DNA from 3 places in the Pseudoalteromonas sp. NJ631 genome. Region 3 is predicted to be linked to each of the others. Evidence: predicted binding sites of a transcription regulator. Region 3 holds the regulator's gene; each other region holds the start of a gene.
What was found. Region 3 encodes sigma-54, which starts transcription at its own class of promoters, with help from an activator protein. Its sites were predicted from a motif close to GTTGGCACGNNNNTNGNNT; they were not measured.
Positions count from the first base shown of each region.

Region 1: the regulator sigma-54 is predicted to act here: its motif matches at 3,437-3,455, upstream of A587_RS0103285 (P-II family nitrogen regulator).
Region 2: the regulator sigma-54 is predicted to act here: its motif matches at 1,716-1,734, upstream of flgJ (flagellar assembly peptidoglycan hydrolase FlgJ).

Region 1 is NZ_AKXJ01000001.1:685,828-691,761, reverse strand. Features, by position in the region: gene A587_RS0103300 (hypothetical protein) at 1-150, opposite strand, end outside; gene A587_RS0103295 (S10 family peptidase) at 290-1,801, opposite strand; gene A587_RS0103290 (GGDEF domain-containing response regulator) at 2,078-3,307, shown strand; gene A587_RS0103285 (P-II family nitrogen regulator) at 3,497-3,835, shown strand; gene A587_RS0103280 (ammonium transporter) at 3,849-5,078, shown strand; gene mrcB (penicillin-binding protein 1B) at 5,240-5,934, shown strand, end outside.
Region 2 is NZ_AKXJ01000007.1:158,621-164,554, reverse strand. Features, by position in the region: gene flgH (flagellar basal body L-ring protein FlgH) at 1-547, shown strand, start outside; gene A587_RS0113945 (flagellar basal body P-ring protein FlgI) at 567-1,667, shown strand; gene flgJ (flagellar assembly peptidoglycan hydrolase FlgJ) at 1,776-2,750, shown strand; gene flgK (flagellar hook-associated protein FlgK) at 2,752-4,764, shown strand; gene flgL (flagellar hook-associated protein FlgL) at 4,767-5,934, shown strand, end outside.
Region 3 is NZ_AKXJ01000016.1:48,932-54,865, forward strand. Features, by position in the region: gene A587_RS0120035 (HPr family phosphocarrier protein) at 387-656, opposite strand; gene rapZ (RNase adapter RapZ) at 657-1,523, opposite strand; gene ptsN (PTS IIA-like nitrogen regulatory protein PtsN) at 1,516-1,974, opposite strand; gene hpf (ribosome hibernation promoting factor) at 1,976-2,263, opposite strand; gene A587_RS0120055 (RNA polymerase factor sigma-54) at 2,293-3,792, opposite strand; gene lptB (LPS export ABC transporter ATP-binding protein) at 3,839-4,564, opposite strand; gene lptA (lipopolysaccharide transport periplasmic protein LptA) at 4,564-5,106, opposite strand; gene lptC (LPS export ABC transporter periplasmic protein LptC) at 5,096-5,650, opposite strand; gene kdsC (3-deoxy-manno-octulosonate-8-phosphatase KdsC) at 5,647-5,934, opposite strand, start outside.

The sequences.
Region 1 (5,934 bases), on a different contig from region 3:
ATCTGCAGGAGCAAACAAGTTTTTGCCAGCGTAAAATTGCTGAATCTTTGAGGGGGAAGTTTTCAACCTGTCTGCAATTGCGATAGCGGCGCTTTGTTGATCCTTACCGTCGGCCATGCCAACGAAGACGACTTTAAACTGCTCGTTCATGGTGCGTGCCTAAGTTGTAGAGAGATAGTATTGAGTATATCTAGATTATAGGTAACTGTAGAAGGATAAAAGGAAATTTTTACAATCTGGTGAGCATTAAGATAAGTGACCGCTTGCGCGGCCACAATGGGTTGGGAATTTAGTAAAGCGCTGACTGATCCGCTTTGGGTGTTGTTTTTAAGATAAACTCGCGGAGATCTTCGTTCGACTTTTGTAAATCTTCATGACGCAGGTACATCATGTGCCCGGAGCGGTAACCTTTAAAGCTTAAGCGATCACGCATTTTTCCGCTCGGATCGAGTTGCCACATATTGTATTTGGCATCAAAGTAATTCGTTGCGCCATCGTAATAGCCAGATTGGATCATCACGTTTAGGTAAGGGTTTTGTGCCATTGCTAATCGTAATTGCTCACCGACATTATTATCGCTGTTATCCCAAGGGTAAACTGAACCAAACATATTATATTTTACATCGGTTTTATAGTTGAGCTCCGTTGCGAAGTAATGATTGATTGCTGGCGTAAATGAGTGCAACCAAGAGGTCAGCTCAGGCCAATAATCAGGGCGAGAACCGGCGTCTCTTTTATCAATACCAAGATAGCGTGAGTCCAACCGACCAAGTGTATAGCCACGGTCACGCAACAGTTCTTTCCAAAATGCCGCAGTAGGAATATCTAGGTTGTTTTGAGCTACAAAGCGTTCGCTTAAGCCACTATATTTAGCAACGGCCTGTGTCACACTTTGTTTTTCTTGGGCGCTGATAAATGCGCCTTTGGCGAGTGCGGGAAGATACTGATCAACCGTATATTGTTCAACCTCTGCAAGCACTTCGAGCAAATCTTTATTCTGTAATTCAGAAGATAACGCCTTGTGATACCAAGCGGCAGCAGCGTAATACGGTAAACGGTTTGCCACTTCAACCGGACCTTCTCGTTTAATGCCGATTTCTGTAGGAGATACCAACACCACGCCATTGAGATAAAGCCACTGATTGTTTTGCATCGCGTGCGCAAGACCTGACACTCGAGTCGTGCCGTAGCTCTCGCCAATCAGGTACTTAGGGGAAAGCATACGCTCATTGCGATGAATAAATGTATTGAGCCATTCGGCTAAGTACTTCACGTCCGCGTTGACGCCAAAAAACATCTTTGTTTGTTCGGCTTTACTCGGATATTTACCTTCAGCATTTTTGAGTACGCGAGAATAACCTGTGTTGACTGGGTTTACATAAACAATATCGGCAACATCTAGCACTGAATATGGGTTATCTTTCAAACCGTAAGGTTGCAGTGGATATCCTTCGTCATCAATTTTTAATACTCTTGGGCCAGTATAGGCAATGTGCATCCACACGGAAGCAGAGCCCGGACCACCGTTAAATGAGATCAGCAGCGGACGTTTGCTCATATCTTTAATTTTTGTGCGTTTGTAGTAGGTGTAATGCAACGTTGCAACTGCATCGCCGTTTTCATTCCACACCGGCTGTGTGCCTGTTGTTGCGGTGTAGTTAATACGTTCACCTTTTATTTCGGCTCTATGCTCAGTTGTTATTTTATGATCTATCTCAATTGCGCGGTTGTGCTCTTCAGCTATGCTTGGCGCTGAGAGTAGGGCACAACTCACGAGCAATAGTGGTAGTAGTTTTTTCATTGCTTCCTCGGTATTGCAGTCGGTATGTCTGCATTAAAGAAGTATTTCATCTGAAATTCAAAGCCATTGAGACAAACTCAACAAAAAAAACGGCAGGTTTGAAAAATAGGCTGTTGTAACCTCGTTTATCGAAAAGTAACGAATTTGAGCCGATTTGGTTTTTTTTAGTGCAAGATTCGCGTATATTTAGTACTTTATTATGTAGTAATAAAGTATTTAGCCCCGTTAAATTCTTGTTTCACTGCGCTTCTCGTTGTACTTAAGAGATCTCAATCCATGCAAAGAATTTTAATTGTTGAAGACAGTAAAGTCGTACAACAGGTATTGCGACACCTTGCTGCTCAGCATCTAGATGTCGAAATCGATTTTGCTTGGTCCCTCAAGGAAAGTAAGGACTTCTTAGCACAGCACCAATATACATTGGCGCTGGTAGATTTAACGCTGCCCGATGCGATGGACGCAGAGGTCGTGCAGCTCACGCTCAGCCACAAAATTCCCACTGTGGTGCTGACCTCAAAAATAGATGAATATAGTCGCCAGCAAATGCTTGAAATGGGCGTGGTGGATTATGTAATTAAAGACAACCGTGATTCATACCTATACGCGGTCAAGTTAGCATCTAGACTGTTGAGAAACCAAGGTTGCAAGGCGCTGATCGCCGATGATTCTGTGATCAGTCGCGCGGTAATGAAGCAAATGCTTGAAAAGCAATTATTTACAGTGCTTGAGGCGCAAGATGGCGAACAGGCATTGGAGATGTTGCTATCTGACCATGAAATTAAACTGCTGCTGACAGACTTTGCGATGCCGACGATGGATGGCTTTGAGTTGGTGAAATCCGTTCGTAATAGTCGCGGACGAGATGAGTTGGCGATTATAGGTCTATCTGGCGCGGGAAGTCATGGTTTGTCAGCAAAGTTTATCAAATACGGCGCCAATGACTTTTTGGCAAAACCTTTTATGAGTGAAGAGTTTCACTGCCGCATCATGCAGACGATGGAGCAGCTCAATTTGATTGCAGAAATCAAAGAATATGCGCATCGAGACTATTTAACAGGACTTTATAATCGCCGTTATTTCTGTCAGCAAGCAGAGCGTTTAATCAAGAACAAACCGAGCCAGCATATATTGGCATTGTTAGACCTCGATCACTTTAAGTCTATTAACGACCAATATGGTCATGAAAGCGGTGATGATGTACTTAAACAAGTTGCTGATTTACTGCGTAGTGCATTTGGTCACTACATTGTCGCACGTATTGGTGGGGAAGAGTTTGCTTTGCTTATTCCAAGCTCAGATATGAAGATGGCAAAGCACATGCTAGAAGACTTTAGAGAGCGCCTTGCACAGCAAGCATTCAAAATTCCTGAGGGTAAGCATTATTGCACCATCAGTATTGGCCTCGCGGCTTGCCAATCAAAGAGTTTAAGCGAAGTAATGCGCAAAGCTGATAAAGCGCTCTACAAAGCGAAGGACAAACAACGAAATTGCGTTATCGCGCATTAGCTTTTCGTTATTTGGGTGTTTATGCACCAACTCAGTTCAGACTTAATATCAATGCACCTAGATGGTGCATTTTTTATGCGTTAAATTCCACCTCCCACTTTAATTCATTGTTAATTAAGGAATAAAAAATTTGGCACAAAGGTTGGATTACTGCATACAACAGGATCAACTGTCCTAAGGGGACTCAGCATGAAAATGATAAGTGCAATAATAAAACCATTTAAGCTTGATGAGGTACGTGAAGCGTTAGCCGATCTGGGGATTGAAGGCATGACGGTTGTTGACGTTAAAGGGTTTGGACGTCAGCGCGGTCATACCGAACTATATCGCGGTGCAGAATATCAAGTCGATTTCATTCCAAAAATAAAAATAGAAATTGCAACGTTAAGCGAAAGCGCCGAGCGCGTTGTGGAAACGGTTACAAAGGCTGCGTTCACTGGAAAAATTGGTGATGGAAAAATCTTTGTTTACGACTTAGACCAAGTTGTTCGGATCCGTACCGGCGAACTTGATGAAGAAGCCATTTAAGGGGAGCCGAGCAATGGAAAATACAATAATAGAACTAAAATTTTCATTAAATACCTTTTACTTTTTGATCTCTGGCGTCTTAGTTATGTGGATGGCTGCCGGTTTCGCTATGCTTGAAGCGGGATTAGTACGCTCAAAAAATACCACTGAAATCCTTACCAAGAACGTCGCACTGTACGCCATTGCTTGTACTATGTATCTTCTTATTGGTTACAACATCATGTATGTGAATAATGCCGAAGGCGGGGTTTTACCAAGTCTTGGCGCGCTCATTGGCAGTGCTGCTAAGGATGCCGACCATGCACTGCAATCCGACTTTTTCTTCCAAGTGGTATTTGTTGCAACGGCCATGTCAATTGTCTCGGGCGCTGTTGCTGAGCGTATGAAATTGTGGGCGTTTTTAGCATTTTGTGTGGTGTTAACTGGTTTTATCTACCCGTTAGAAGGCTATTGGACGTGGGGCGGTGGTTTCTTATCTGAGCTTGGCTTTGTTGACTTTGCCGGTTCTGCCATTGTGCATGGTGCCGGTGCTGCTGCGGCACTAGCGGGTGTTCTGTTACTAGGTGCGCGCAAAGGAAAATATGGCAAAAATGGTGAGATTTACCCAATTCCTGGTTCCAACATGCCACTAGCTACACTAGGCACCTTTATTTTGTGGATGGGGTGGTTTGGCTTTAACGGTGGCTCTCAACTGTTCCTTGCCGACAAAGAAAATGCCATCGCGGTCAGCCAAATCATGCTAAATACCAATGCGGCGGCGGCTGCAGGTGCGGTTGCTGCACTGTTGGTGTGTAAATTAATGTGGGGCAAGGCGGATTTAACTATGGTGCTTAATGGTGCACTAGCAGGTCTAGTGACCATTACCGCAGAACCTGCTTCTCCAACACCTATATTAGCGCTTATCCTCGGTGCCATAGGCGGTGCATTGGTGGTGTTTAGTATCGTTGCGCTAGATAAAGCAAAAATTGATGATCCTGTCGGTGCTATCTCTGTTCACGGTATCTGCGGTGCGCTGGGTGTGATGATGGTGCCATTTTCAAACTCAGACGCTACTTTCCAAGGTCAGGCTGTGGGACTTATCACTATTTTAGGTTTTGTTTTCATTGCTTCTTATATTGTTTGGAGTGTATTGAAAGCGAGCATGGGGATCCGCGTTGGTGAAGAAGAAGAGCTAAGCGGTATGGATCAACATGATTGTGGCGTAGATGCCTATCCCGAGTTCGTGACAGTTCGCGGACAGTAATACCAATTTGGCTCTCGGTCAATATTGTAAAGTTCTCGTTGTCTAAACAAAGTGAGTCCAGCAGGGCTCACTTTTCTTTATAAATATTATTCTACTTTCAGCAGTTGTTAATTTAGGTTACCCTACCATCTTGCGATTCATTTTTTAGTTTTACTTGGGTCATGACGGATAAAAAGAAAAGAACACCTGCCAAAAATTCAAACGTCAAAGCGAACACTTCGCGTAAAAACAATACCCAGCAAAACGGTTCTAAGATGCAAAGAATTAAAAGCCGTGTACTGAGCACGTTGTGGTCTTTCTTTTGGAAGGGGACTATTGCGGCGATATTCCTTGTAGCAATCTATATCATCTACTTAGACGCCAAAATAAGCCGCCAGTTTGAAGGCAATAAATGGGAACTTCCCGTGCAGGTTTATGCCAGATCGATGCAGTTTTTTCCTGATCAGTTCCTTAATGAGGATGAAGTGCTGTGGGAGCTGAAGCGGCTTAATTATTCCCGTGTAAATCGTATCAGCCGTACCGGTCAATATACCGTTCAAGGTCGCACAATCACCATCCATCGTCGCGCGTTCGAATTCTACGATGGCCCAGAAACCGCGCGTATTTTTACGCTTAATTTTGCTGGTAAGAAGCTTGCCAATATTGTTGATAATCAAGGTCGACGCTTAGCAGGGGCTCGCTTAGAACCTGTGCAGATTGCTCGGATCGGCAATGAATCTCGGCAAGACAGAGAGTTTGTTCCGTTCGATAAATTTCCTAATATTTTAAAAGAAACGCTGCTGGTGGTAGAAGATAGAGACTTTTACCAACATCATGGTGTTTCTGCGCTGTCTATTTTGCGTGCGCTGTATGCCAA
Region 2 (5,934 bases), on a different contig from region 3:
AACAGGATCATTGTTTAATACGCAGTTTTCCAATGATCTTTATGCTGACAAAAAGGCGTTAAGAGTCGGTGATATTATTACCATCGTACTCAGAGAAACGACTCAGGCTACCAAAGCTGCGAATTCTCAACTTGATAAATCTAGTGATGCTAGTCTCGATCCGATTATTGGTCTTGGTGGCAATGCCATCAATATTGGTAAGGAAGCGATACAATTTGGAGCAAGTTCAAGCTCTTCATTCTCTGGTGATTCTCAAGCCAATCAGTCAAACAGCCTATTTGGTAATATTTCAGTAAACGTCACCCGAGTACTTCCAAACGGCAATTTAGTGATCCGCGGCGAAAAGTGGTTAACTCTCAATACTGGCGAGGAATTTATTCGCTTAGAAGGATTAGTAAGACCTCAGGATGTAACGGCAGATAACACTGTTGAGTCCAATCGAGTGGCAAACGCTAGAATTCAATACTCAGGTAAAGGCGACCAACAAGAAGTGCAAAGTGCAGGTTGGTTAACGAGTTTCTTTATGAGCGCGCTGATGCCGTTTTAAGGTGCTGAAAATGAACAATATGCTTAAGAATATTTTGCTTATCGGTGCGGCCATTACGTTGGTTAGTTTTTCTTCTTTGGCTTCTGCTGAGCGAGTTAAAGACGTCAGTATGGTTGAAGGTGTTCGTTCAAACCAACTGGTTGGCTACGGCCTAGTTGTAGGCTTGCCTGGTACCGGTGAGCAAACCAGATTTACCGAGCAAAGCTTTAAAGCGATGTTGAATAGCTTTGGGATCACGATGCCCGCAAGCTTAAAGCCAAAAATTAAAAATGTTGCGGCTGTTGCGGTTCATGCTGACTTACCACCTTTTGTTAAACCCGGTCAAACCATTGACGTTACTGTTTCATCTATTGGTAGTGCTGGTAGTTTACGAGGTGGTACTTTACTTCAGACCTTTCTAAAAGGGGTCGATGGTAACGTATATGCAATCGCGCAAGGTAGCTTGATTGTTGGTGGTTTGGGCGCTGATGGTGCCGACGGGAGTCGAGTTGTGATCAACACCCCGACAGTAGGTCGGGTGGCAAACGGCGCGACAGTGGAGCGAGCAGTACCAAGTCCGTTTACTCAGGGTGATTACATTACCTTTAACTTGAATAGGCCGGATTTTACTACCGCAAAGCGCTTGGCCGACACTATCAATGGTCTTGTTGGACCAAACAGTGCTAAACCTATGGATGCAGCTTCAGTTCGAGTAATTGCACCAAGAGATCCGTCTCAGCGCGTTGCGTATTTATCTACGCTTGAGAATCTTGAATTCAAACCAGCGGACACCGCTGCGAAGATCATCGTTAACTCGCGCACTGGTACTATCGTTATCGGCAAAAATGTCAAGTTGCAGCCTGCGGCAATTACTCATGGCGGTCTTACCGTAACGATTGCTGAGCAACAAAATGTGTCTCAACCTAATGCGCTGGCGAATGGCGAAACAACAGTGACGCAGCAAAGTATTATCGACGTAAATCAGGACGACTCTCGAGCGTTTGTGTTTGACCCAGGCGTGAGCCTTGATGACTTGGTTAGGGCAATTAACCAAGTTGGTGCTGCACCTGGTGATTTAATGGCGATCCTTGAAGCGCTAAAAGAAGCGGGCGCAATAAATGGTCAATTAGTCGTCATCTGATGTTCTATTATTAATCAACTAGTTAGCCCCACAATTGTGGGGCTTTTTTTTGGCTCGGATTTTGCATTTCTATTTGTATAGTTATTAACGTCAAACAGTGCTGAGTGTATGAACACCGACCAATTGAAAAATCAAAGCTTTTTTGACCTAGGAAACCTTGATTCGATCCGTAAAGAGGCGCTGAAAGGTGCTGGCGATCAAGGTGCCTCAGATCAGGCATTGAAAAAGGCGGCACAACAGTTTGAGTCTATCTTTACGCAAATGTTGTTACAAAGCATGCGTAAAGCGAATGAGGCGCTAGAGGATAAAGACAGTCCATTTAACTCTAGTGGTGTCAAATTTTTTGAAGAAATGCATGATCAGCAACTTTCGATGCATTTATCTGAGCAGGGCAGCTTAGGACTTGCAGATTTGATTGTGCAGCAGTTGTCTCCTAATTCTGAAAAGTATAAGCCTGCCTCAGTAATGAGAGCTGACGGCGATATTTCCTTTAAAAGACAGGCGACAACGAGTGAAAGTATGAATAAGCCTGAACCGCAGGCTGTCAATGTGAAGGCAGATACCTCAAGCGATGAACAAACAGGCTTTGGTTCTCCGGAGGAATTCGTCGACAGAATTTGGGAATACGCTCAAACAGCTGCGAAAAAGTTAGGCTTGAACCCTGCGGTAATGGTTGCACAGGCTGCACTGGAAACCGGTTGGGGTAAACACATCATCAGCAAAAAAGATGGTAGTAGCAGTTTTAATCTATTCAATATCAAAGCGGATAGCCGCTGGAGTGGTGAAAGCGCCAGAAAATCGACACTTGAATTTGAGCAAGGGTTACCTGTGCAAAAGCAAGCCGATTTCCGTGCTTATAAGTCGCTTGAACAAAGCTTTGATGATTATGTCAGTTTCCTAAAAGGTAATCCGAGATACGAGCAAGCCTTAAATAAGGCTGGTGATAGTCATGCTTATTTAAGTGAGCTTCAAAATGCAGGCTACGCGACCGATCCGAATTATGCCAACAAAATTAAGTCAGTTTTAAAGCGTATTGATGTATCCGATTTCTTATCCGGTGCGCTAACAAAGGGAGTCAGATGAGATGTCATTTGATCTATTAAATATTGGTGCGGCAGGGGTTAGGGCTAACTCTGAGTTACTACAAACCACCAGTAAAAACATCGCTAACCTAAATACCAAAGGGTATATCCGTGAACGGACTGAACACGGAACAATGATAGGTGGCATGGTTGGCCGCGGTGAAACCGTGCGTTTGCTCAACCAATTTGCGCAGCAGCAATTAAATCGTGATATTTCTAATCAGTCTTACTACGAGCAGTTTGTCACTGAGGCAAGCCGTGTTGATACGTTGTTTGCACAAGACTCAAACAGTCTGAGCAAAAGCATCAACTCGATGTTTAACAATTTACAAAGCGCGATTAACTTGCCTTCATCGACAACTAACCGCTCTTTATTTATGACAGGCGCTCAAGGTCTTGTTGATCAAATGGATAGACTGTCAGGGATAGTTGTTGATCAAAACAGTATTGTGAACGAGCAATTGGATATTTTCTCAGAAGAAGCCAATAACCTTGTTCAAAAAATCAGCGAATTAAATAAGCAAGTAGCGAGTAAATCAGCACTCAACCTGAACAATGTCGATCACAGTGTGCTTAACGAACGAGATCAAGCTATCAAGGAGCTCGCTGAACTTGTAGATATAGAAACACTCGATGGTGAAAATGGCGAGAAGCTCGTGTTTTTAGGCACTGGGGATGCACTTGTGATGCAAGGTGGAGCCTTCAATTTATTCGCGATGAAAGGCAACCCAGATCCTAACCATAAAGAACTAATCTTAGACATTAAAGATAAAAATGTTGTGCAGCTCGAGTTAGATAGCGGCAGCTTGAAAGGCAAAATCGGTGGGTTACTGGCGTTTAGAGATGAAGTGTTGATCCCGGCACAAAACCAACTAGGTCAAATTGGCCTTGCATTGGCAGATGCTTTTAATCAGCAAAATAGATTGGGAATGGATTTAGATGGCAACATAGGTGGAGATATATTTAAAATACCTACCGTGGGTGGCTTTGCTTACAGCGAAAATACAGGTACCGCAGCGCTTACGGCAACACTTGAGCCTGGGCGCGGCAATGAGTTGCCAGCTACCGATTTCCAAGTTACTTATACCAGTGCAACAACCGTTGAAATAACAGCTGTAGATGCCAAAGGCAATCCTGTCGGTACTCCGACGACTGGTAATATTGCAGGTGGAGTCATCACGGGAACGGGCGATTATTTTGGCTTACAAATGAACGTAACGGGTAGTGGTGCAACAGGTGATAGATTTCTTGTGAAATTAAATCAACAGGCTGCAACTGGGTTGGAGCTTGCAACTCAAAGACCAGAAGCACTCGCATTAGCGTCGCCAATTCGTACTGAAAAATCAGCAGACAATAATGGTACGGCAACCATTTCAGCGGGAGTCGTCACTGATACCGATCCAGCGACTAGTGCGTTTACTGCAGGAACGCCGCCAACGTTGAATGATGGTCCTTATACTTTGACTAAAACAGCAAATGCTAACGAATATACGTTAACCAGTAATTCAGGTACAACGCATACCTTCACGGCTCCTGCCGATGGTAAAGATATTCTTTCTGGAGTGGGAGCCGCGCCTGTACCTTTTGATAATCTTGGCTTCACTTTCGATATCGAGGGTACACCGAATACCGGTGATAGTTTTGAGATTAGCTTTAACACAGGTGGCTTTGATGACAACCGTAATGGTGCAGCGCTCGATGGTCTGAAATCATCGGATTTAGTTAGACAAAATGTAGAGTCTACAGGTAGTACCGAAAGCCATAAAACCTTTAATGAAGCATATGCCGATATTGTCACAGGTGTAGGGGTTATTACCAATCAAGCAAAAACCAACGGCGCGGCATTTGAAGCGCTGGCTAATCAGTCAAGCGCATGGTTTGAGTCTCTATCGGGCGTAAACCTAGATGAAGAGGCGGCCAACTTGTTACGTTTTCAACAGTCTTACTCGGCTTCGGCTCAAGTCATTTCGGCAGCAAGAACTGTGTTCGATACCTTATTAAGTGCAGCGAGGTAATTATGCGTTTATCTCAAAATCAAATTTTTAATTCTAATCTTAATTCTATTTTGCGTAATCAGCAGGACGTGAATAAAGCAACACAGCAGCTGAACACGCAAAAGCGGGTATTGAGTGCTTCTGATGATGCTTCAGCGACTGCTAGAGCCATGCTTTTTGATGACAGGATCCAAGCAAACGATCAGTTTACCAAGAACCTGACTATGTTGTCTTCGAGATTAGATACTCAAGAATCAGTACTAGAAAATATTAAAACGGCCATTGATAGCGCTTATGCGAAGTCGATACAGGCAGGTAACGGTGGGTTATCTGACGTTGACCGTGAAGCGATTGCTGATGAGCTCGAGTCCATTCAGGATACTATTTTGGATTTAATGAACTCAAAAAGTGAGGATGGTAAGTTTATATTTTCCGGCTACCAAGATAATACGCAAACCTACAGCTTTGATTCTGCCACTGGAAAGTACGTATATAATGGTGATCAAGGACAGCATAAAATAAAGGTTTCTGAAGGGGTTGAAATACGCTCAAGTGATAACGGTTTTGATGTATTTGAAAGTGCAGAAAAGCGACTGAATATTACGTCAAATACAGCTGTGGTTTCTGGTGGTATTACATCGGCCTCCGTTTATGTGGACGAACAAGGGATTTTTGACAAGTTTCATAAGGCAAATTACAACGCTGATCCTAGTGCGCCTGCCGCTGCAAACACCTTTGACTTAGTGGTGACAGCGGGTACGCCAAATACTTACCAGCTTGAGCAGGGAGGAACGGTTATTTCAACAGGTAGCTTTGAAGGTAATTCGGTCAAAGTAGCAGGTATGGAATTTAAATATGAGGGTGCCGGTTCTGGTCAAATCAGTTTTGATTTGGAAAAGCCTCAGAAGGAAAACATTCTAAATACGTTAGAATCTATGATTACGTCATTGAGAGACACTAGTATTACGGGTGATGATTACAAACAGGTCCTGGCTGATGGTATTACTGGCCTAGATAATGCCAAAATCAAGATATCGCAAGGACAAGCGGGGCTCGGCGGTAGGTTAAATGCTGCAAAGCTTGTATCTGATGCAAATTCAGACTTGGACGTCGATAACAAAGCAAATAAAGCGGCTTTAATAGAAGTCGATTTTTATTCTGCGATTTCAGAACTCACTAAGCATGAAACTG
Region 3 (5,934 bases):
GTTAAAGGTGTACGCAACGATAAAGTAGGATTTTCTCGGCAACTCGCTTTACTGCACGAAAGAAACCTAAATTGGTATTACAGTGTAACTCAGTTTATTGAGAACTACCAAGGTTTACGCTTAATTATGAGAGACTTATTATACCAATTCGCTTAATTAAGTGATCTATTTTGAAGCGAGAAAATCTTGTCGATAACACGGCGAAAATTTTGCTATTTAGTTGTTCAAAATGAAAGATTTTTAACACAGTTAGCGTCAGATTTGCTCCTTCAAACTGAGTAAGTATTAAGACTAATTGGTATTAGACCTGTCTGGTTACGGAGGGGGAGATTAGCAGGGAATAAATGAATCAGACCTTAGTGCTATTTTGGTGCTAGTAGCCCAAGTTACTCGGATTCATTAAATTTATTTTCTATTAGTCCACCAATGGCGTCTAGTGCATACTGAGCATCAGGACCTTCACAAACCACTCGTACTTCTTTTCCTTGGCTGCTTTCAAGTAACAACAGCGCTAGTACGCTGTCAGCAGCAGCACTTTTGTCTCCTTGATATAAGGTCACTTCGGCATCAAATTGGGTTGCTAATTGCGCAAGAACCGTCGCTGCTCGAGCGTGCAGGCCGAGCTTGTTCTGGATTAAAAACGTATCTTCTAACATTTAACCCTCTTGCTCACGGTGGCGAATTTTGACGTTGGGATGGGTTTTTGCAAATCGCTCGCCAATGGTTTGCGCTAAGTATACCGAGCGATGTTGCCCACCAGTACATCCTATTGCGATCGTTAGATAACTGCGATTGTTACGCTCTAAGTGTGGTAACCAAGTTTGTACAAAGGTTTGGATCTGCCAAGTAAACTTTTGCACGATGCTGTGACTCGACAAATAGTCTTTGACTGGCTGATCTAGGCCAGTTAGCGGCTTAAGCTCAGGCTCCCAATGTGGGTTGGGCAAAAAGCGCGCATCAAAAACGTAATCCGCTTGTTTTGGGATGCCGTGTTTAAAGCCGAAAGATTCAAAGGTAATAATGAGTTGTTTGTCTTTCTTACCTAAGATTTTTTCGCGGATATCTTCCGCAAGTTGATGAACGCTCAGGCCTGTAGTATCAATGAGAAAATCAGCGCGTGTGATCAACACGTCTAACAATTCCCGTTCTTTCTTTATCGCAACATCTAATGGAAGATTATGTAGTGAAAGAGGGTGCAAACGGCGTGTTTCTGAGAAGCGTTTTATCAGGGTTTGATCGTCACTGTCTAAATAAAACAGGGTAGGTTTGGCGAAACCAGGCAAGTATTCAAGAATGTCATTAAACTCGTCCTGTTCTTTAGGCAAGTTTCTAACATCAATACTGACTGCAATTTTATTATAATTGTCGGAAACGCTGCGGACTAAAGACGGCAGTAAATTGACTGGAATGTTATCTACACAATAGTAGCCTAAGTCTTCCAATACTCGAAGCGCTACAGATTTACCAGAGCCTGAGCGGCCACTGATAATGATAAGCTCGAGTCCTTTTTCTTCATCACTCATCAAGTTCACCTTGGATCACTGCATATAACTCGTCATCACTTTTTGCTTGCCTAAGCATTTTGCAAAAAGACTTGTCTTTGAGTGTATCAGCAATCGCCGCTAAGGTCTTCAGGTGCTGTTGATTATCACCTTCGGGTACGATGAACGCGACAAAAATATCGACAGGCTGCTTATCTATGGCTTCAAACTGGATCCCTTGCTCGCTAACAAGCACCATTGCAAGGATTTTATCCAAACCCTCAAGTCGACCATGAGGAATGGCAATACCTTTACCGATCCCTGTGCTGCCTAATTTCTCTCGCGCCATTAAAGCGTCTAAGATAGCATGCTGACTGGTATTTGGAATTTGGCTATGAGCCAGTTCGCTGATGTATTCTAAAATACGTTTTTTGCTATTAAAAAGGACCGCAGCTTTACTGCAGTCCTTGTTCACTAATTCACTTAATTTCATCTTAGTGTCGAGTGAGCTTCTCTTTGTGTTTAATAACTTGACGATCTAGCTTGTCGATGAGGCCATCAATTGCGGCATACATATCTTGATGCTCTGTTGATGCAAATAGCTCGCCGCCGTTTACGTGTAATGTTGCTTCTGCTTTTTGTACTAGCTTCTCGACATCAAGGATCACATGCACGTTATTGATATGATCAAAGTGCCTTTCTAGCTTCGCAAACTTGTTGGTGACATAGTCTCTTAATGAGTCAGTAATTTCTACATGGCGACCAGTTAGATTTAGTTGCATAAGCATTTTTCCTTCTTGGGTTTTACGTCTTATATCAAGCTTTTACGCTGATTTGACGGTGGAATGGCTAGGGATTCACGATATTTTGCAATCGTACGTCTCGCTACCTTAATTCCTTGCTCAGCTAAGATATCTGCAATTTTGCTGTCACTCAATGGCTTCGCGGTATTTTCTGCAGCTATCAGCTTTTTGATAAGTGCTCTAATTGCTGTAGAAGAGCACTCACCTCCATTTTCTGTACTTACATGGCTAGAGAAGAAGTACTTCAGCTCAAATATTCCCCGAGGTGTATGCATGTATTTTTGTGTTGTCACACGGGAAATTGTGGACTCATGCATCTCAACCATTTCAGCAACATCATTTAGCACCATAGGGCGCATTGCTTCGGGGCCATGTTCAAAGAATGCCTGTTGTTGTTGCACAATGCAATTGGTAACTTTTAATAATGTATCATTTCGGCTTTCTAAGCTTTTAATAAACCACTTTGCTTCTTGTAAATGTGAGCGAATAAACTGACTATCTGTGCTGGATTTCGCTGTTCTAGACATCGCAGCATAATGGTCGTTTACTCTTATTTTAGGCATAGCATCAGGATTTAGCTCTACGATCCAACGACCTTTTACTTTTTTTACCGATACGTCAGGGATCACATATTCAGGCTCTTCATGAATAATGCTTGCCGCTGGTTTTGGGTTAAGACTATGAATTAACGTCATGACCTCTTTGAGATCGGCTTCTTTAAGGCGCGTTTTCTTAGCCAAAGTTCGATAGTCACGGCTGGCAAGCAAGTCGATATGCTCTGTCAGGATCATTTTCGTTTCGGCAATCCATGGCGTATCTGGGGCGAATTGATTTAGCTGAATACACAAGCATTCTTGTAAACTACGCGCTGCGATACCGACAGGATCGAAAAGCTGAATACGTTTGAGCACGGCTTCGACTTCATCCAGCTCAATAGGCTCTTCGCTACTCTCATCATTAATGCTTTCTAAAATGTCTTCGCAAGACAGTGTTAAAATGCCTGACAGGTCGACCGCTTCAATAATCGCAATCGCAATCGCTCTATCTGTTGGACTAAACGGTGTCAGCTCAAGTTGCCACATGAGATAATCATGAAGAGATTCAGAGGTTTCCCCTTGATAAACATTATCGTCATCGGGAAGTGGGCCTGAGCTTGCAGCGGGCGCTGCACTCATATACTCGTCCCAAGTGACATCCATAGCAAGGTCATCGCTCACAGTGTCTTTGCTCATGGCAGTATCTGAGTCTATCTCATAGTCACTAACCTGCACTTCATCGCTTGAATCTTGATTGTCGTCAGCACTGCTCTTTTCTTGACTGTGTTGGTCAGCGTTTTCGCCGTCAGTATTATCACCTTCTTCCACTTCCAACAATGGATTGCTGTCTAACGCTTCTTGTATTTCTTGTTGCAGGTCCAATGTACTGAGCTGCAGCAAGCGAATGGCTTGTTGCAGTTGTGGAGTCATTGTAAGTTGCTGCCCCATGCGCAGCTGTAATGATTGCCTCATGTATCTCTAACAATCCTTTTTAACAGTTATTAATACTACGTCTTAACTATAGCTTGAATTGTTCGCCTAGGTAGACATCTCTTACGGTTTGATCTGCCAAAACATGTTCTGGCGTGCCTGCAGCGATTAACTCACCATGTGAAACGATGTAGGCTTTTTCACATACGTCCAGTGTTTCTCTAACGTTATGATCGGTGATTAGCACACCGATACCGCGGTTTTTTAGGTGCTCTATGATTGTCTTTATATCTAACACCGAAATAGGATCAACACCAGCAAAAGGTTCATCTAACAGGATAAACTTAGGGTTAGCGGCTAAAGCGCGAGCAATTTCTACGCGTCTTCTTTCGCCTCCCGACAATGCCATGCCCTGTGAGTCGCGAATGTGTTGAATATTAAATTCGTCCAGTAACTCATTGAGTTCAGCTTCTCTTTCAACTTTAGATAAGTCTTTTCGAGTTTCTAGAATCGCCATCAAATTTTGATAGACCGTGAGTTTTCTAAAGATCGAAGACTCTTGCGGTAGATAACCAATACCAAGTCGCGCGCGGCTGTGCATCGGTAGCAAAGTGATATCTTCGTCATCAATCTGAATAAAACCTTTGTCGCTTGGTACTAACCCTACAATCATATAAAAGGTCGTGGTTTTACCTGCGCCATTCGGGCCCAATAAGCCTACAATGCTGCCAGCTTGAACACTTAAGCCAACATTTTTGACGACCTGGCGGCCTTTATAACTCTTTGCTAAACCAGTTGCTTTGAGCTCGCTCATTAATTGTTACCTTCTTCCTGCGCTTTTTTATCTTTTGCGTCTTTTTTGTCATCAACAGGAACAAGGATGGTTCTTACACGGGAATCTTCTTGGTCTGAGCGCTCAGCACTGATCAGTTGCTTTTCAATGTCATAGGTGATGACCTGAGCATTGATTTTTTGCCCAGTTTGATTGATTTCCGCATCGCCAGAAATGACTAAGGTGCCTTCCGCAACGTCGTAGCGAATTTCGTTTGCTTTGGCTTCTAGCAAATTACCATCAGGTTGACGTTCGCTGAAAATAGCTGGGCTGCCAGTTGCAACAAGCAGTTGCTTGTTAGTACCAAGCTCCGCGCGGCGATGGACTTCTAGGCGATCGGCATTTATTTTTCTGTTGCCATGAATAATAACAACATTCTGTTCAAAAATACCGATGTTGCTTTGCAGTTGAGCTTGCTGACGGCCAGCATCAATAATGACTTCATTTTGTTCTGCAGCAATTACTAGAGTAGAACTTGCAAGCAAGCCGATGAAAACTAGTTTGTTAATGATTTTACTGGTCATAATAAATTGTCTTTGTGTGGTTGATGAGTTCGATCACTTGCTTTTGTAGATCCGCATGCAGTCCTTTACCCGTGATCCTAAGACTAGGACCCGTGATAACGACAGGGTGTTCCGACTTCATCAATTTTTGCTTAATTTCAACTCTTACATTATCGGCATTGATATCGGTGATCATGGCGTTAGGCGTTAAATTCTTTGCCAGCACATTGCCTTCTAATATCAAGGTATTGTTTTCGTACAGTGTTGCTTCTAATGCACTTATTTGCCAATTTTGCTCACCGTTATATAAGGTGAAAATAGGCTTTTCAAAGTGACTAAAGCCAAGATCTTGATACAACTCCATCTTATCAGCAGTTACCTGATAGTTTAATAAGCCATTTTCACTATAGGTCGTTTGCTGAAGCGTGGTTGCAACATAATCGGGCTTAGCTAACGGTTCATCTTCTTTTGCTGAGTCCGCCTCTGATGGATTAAACATGGGCGACCACATCCAAACCATTAAAGAAGCGAAAACAATGAGTAAGATGACACGCAATACGGTCATGTACTTGATCCTTTGGAAGTCAATAAGTGATTTTGGCTGAGCATTAGAAGATCAGTCAGTTCTCTCACAGCACCAAAACCACCAGGCATCAAGGTTGTGTAATGAGCGATATGTTTAACAAGAGGATGTGCATCATTGACGGCAACGGCAAAACCGACTCGTTCCATTACGGGTAGGTCTGGACCATCATCACCAATATACGCAATTTCGTCATCACTAAGGTTGAGCTTAGTCTTCAGTTCATCATATGCCACTAACTTGTTTTCTTGGCCTTGGTAAATATA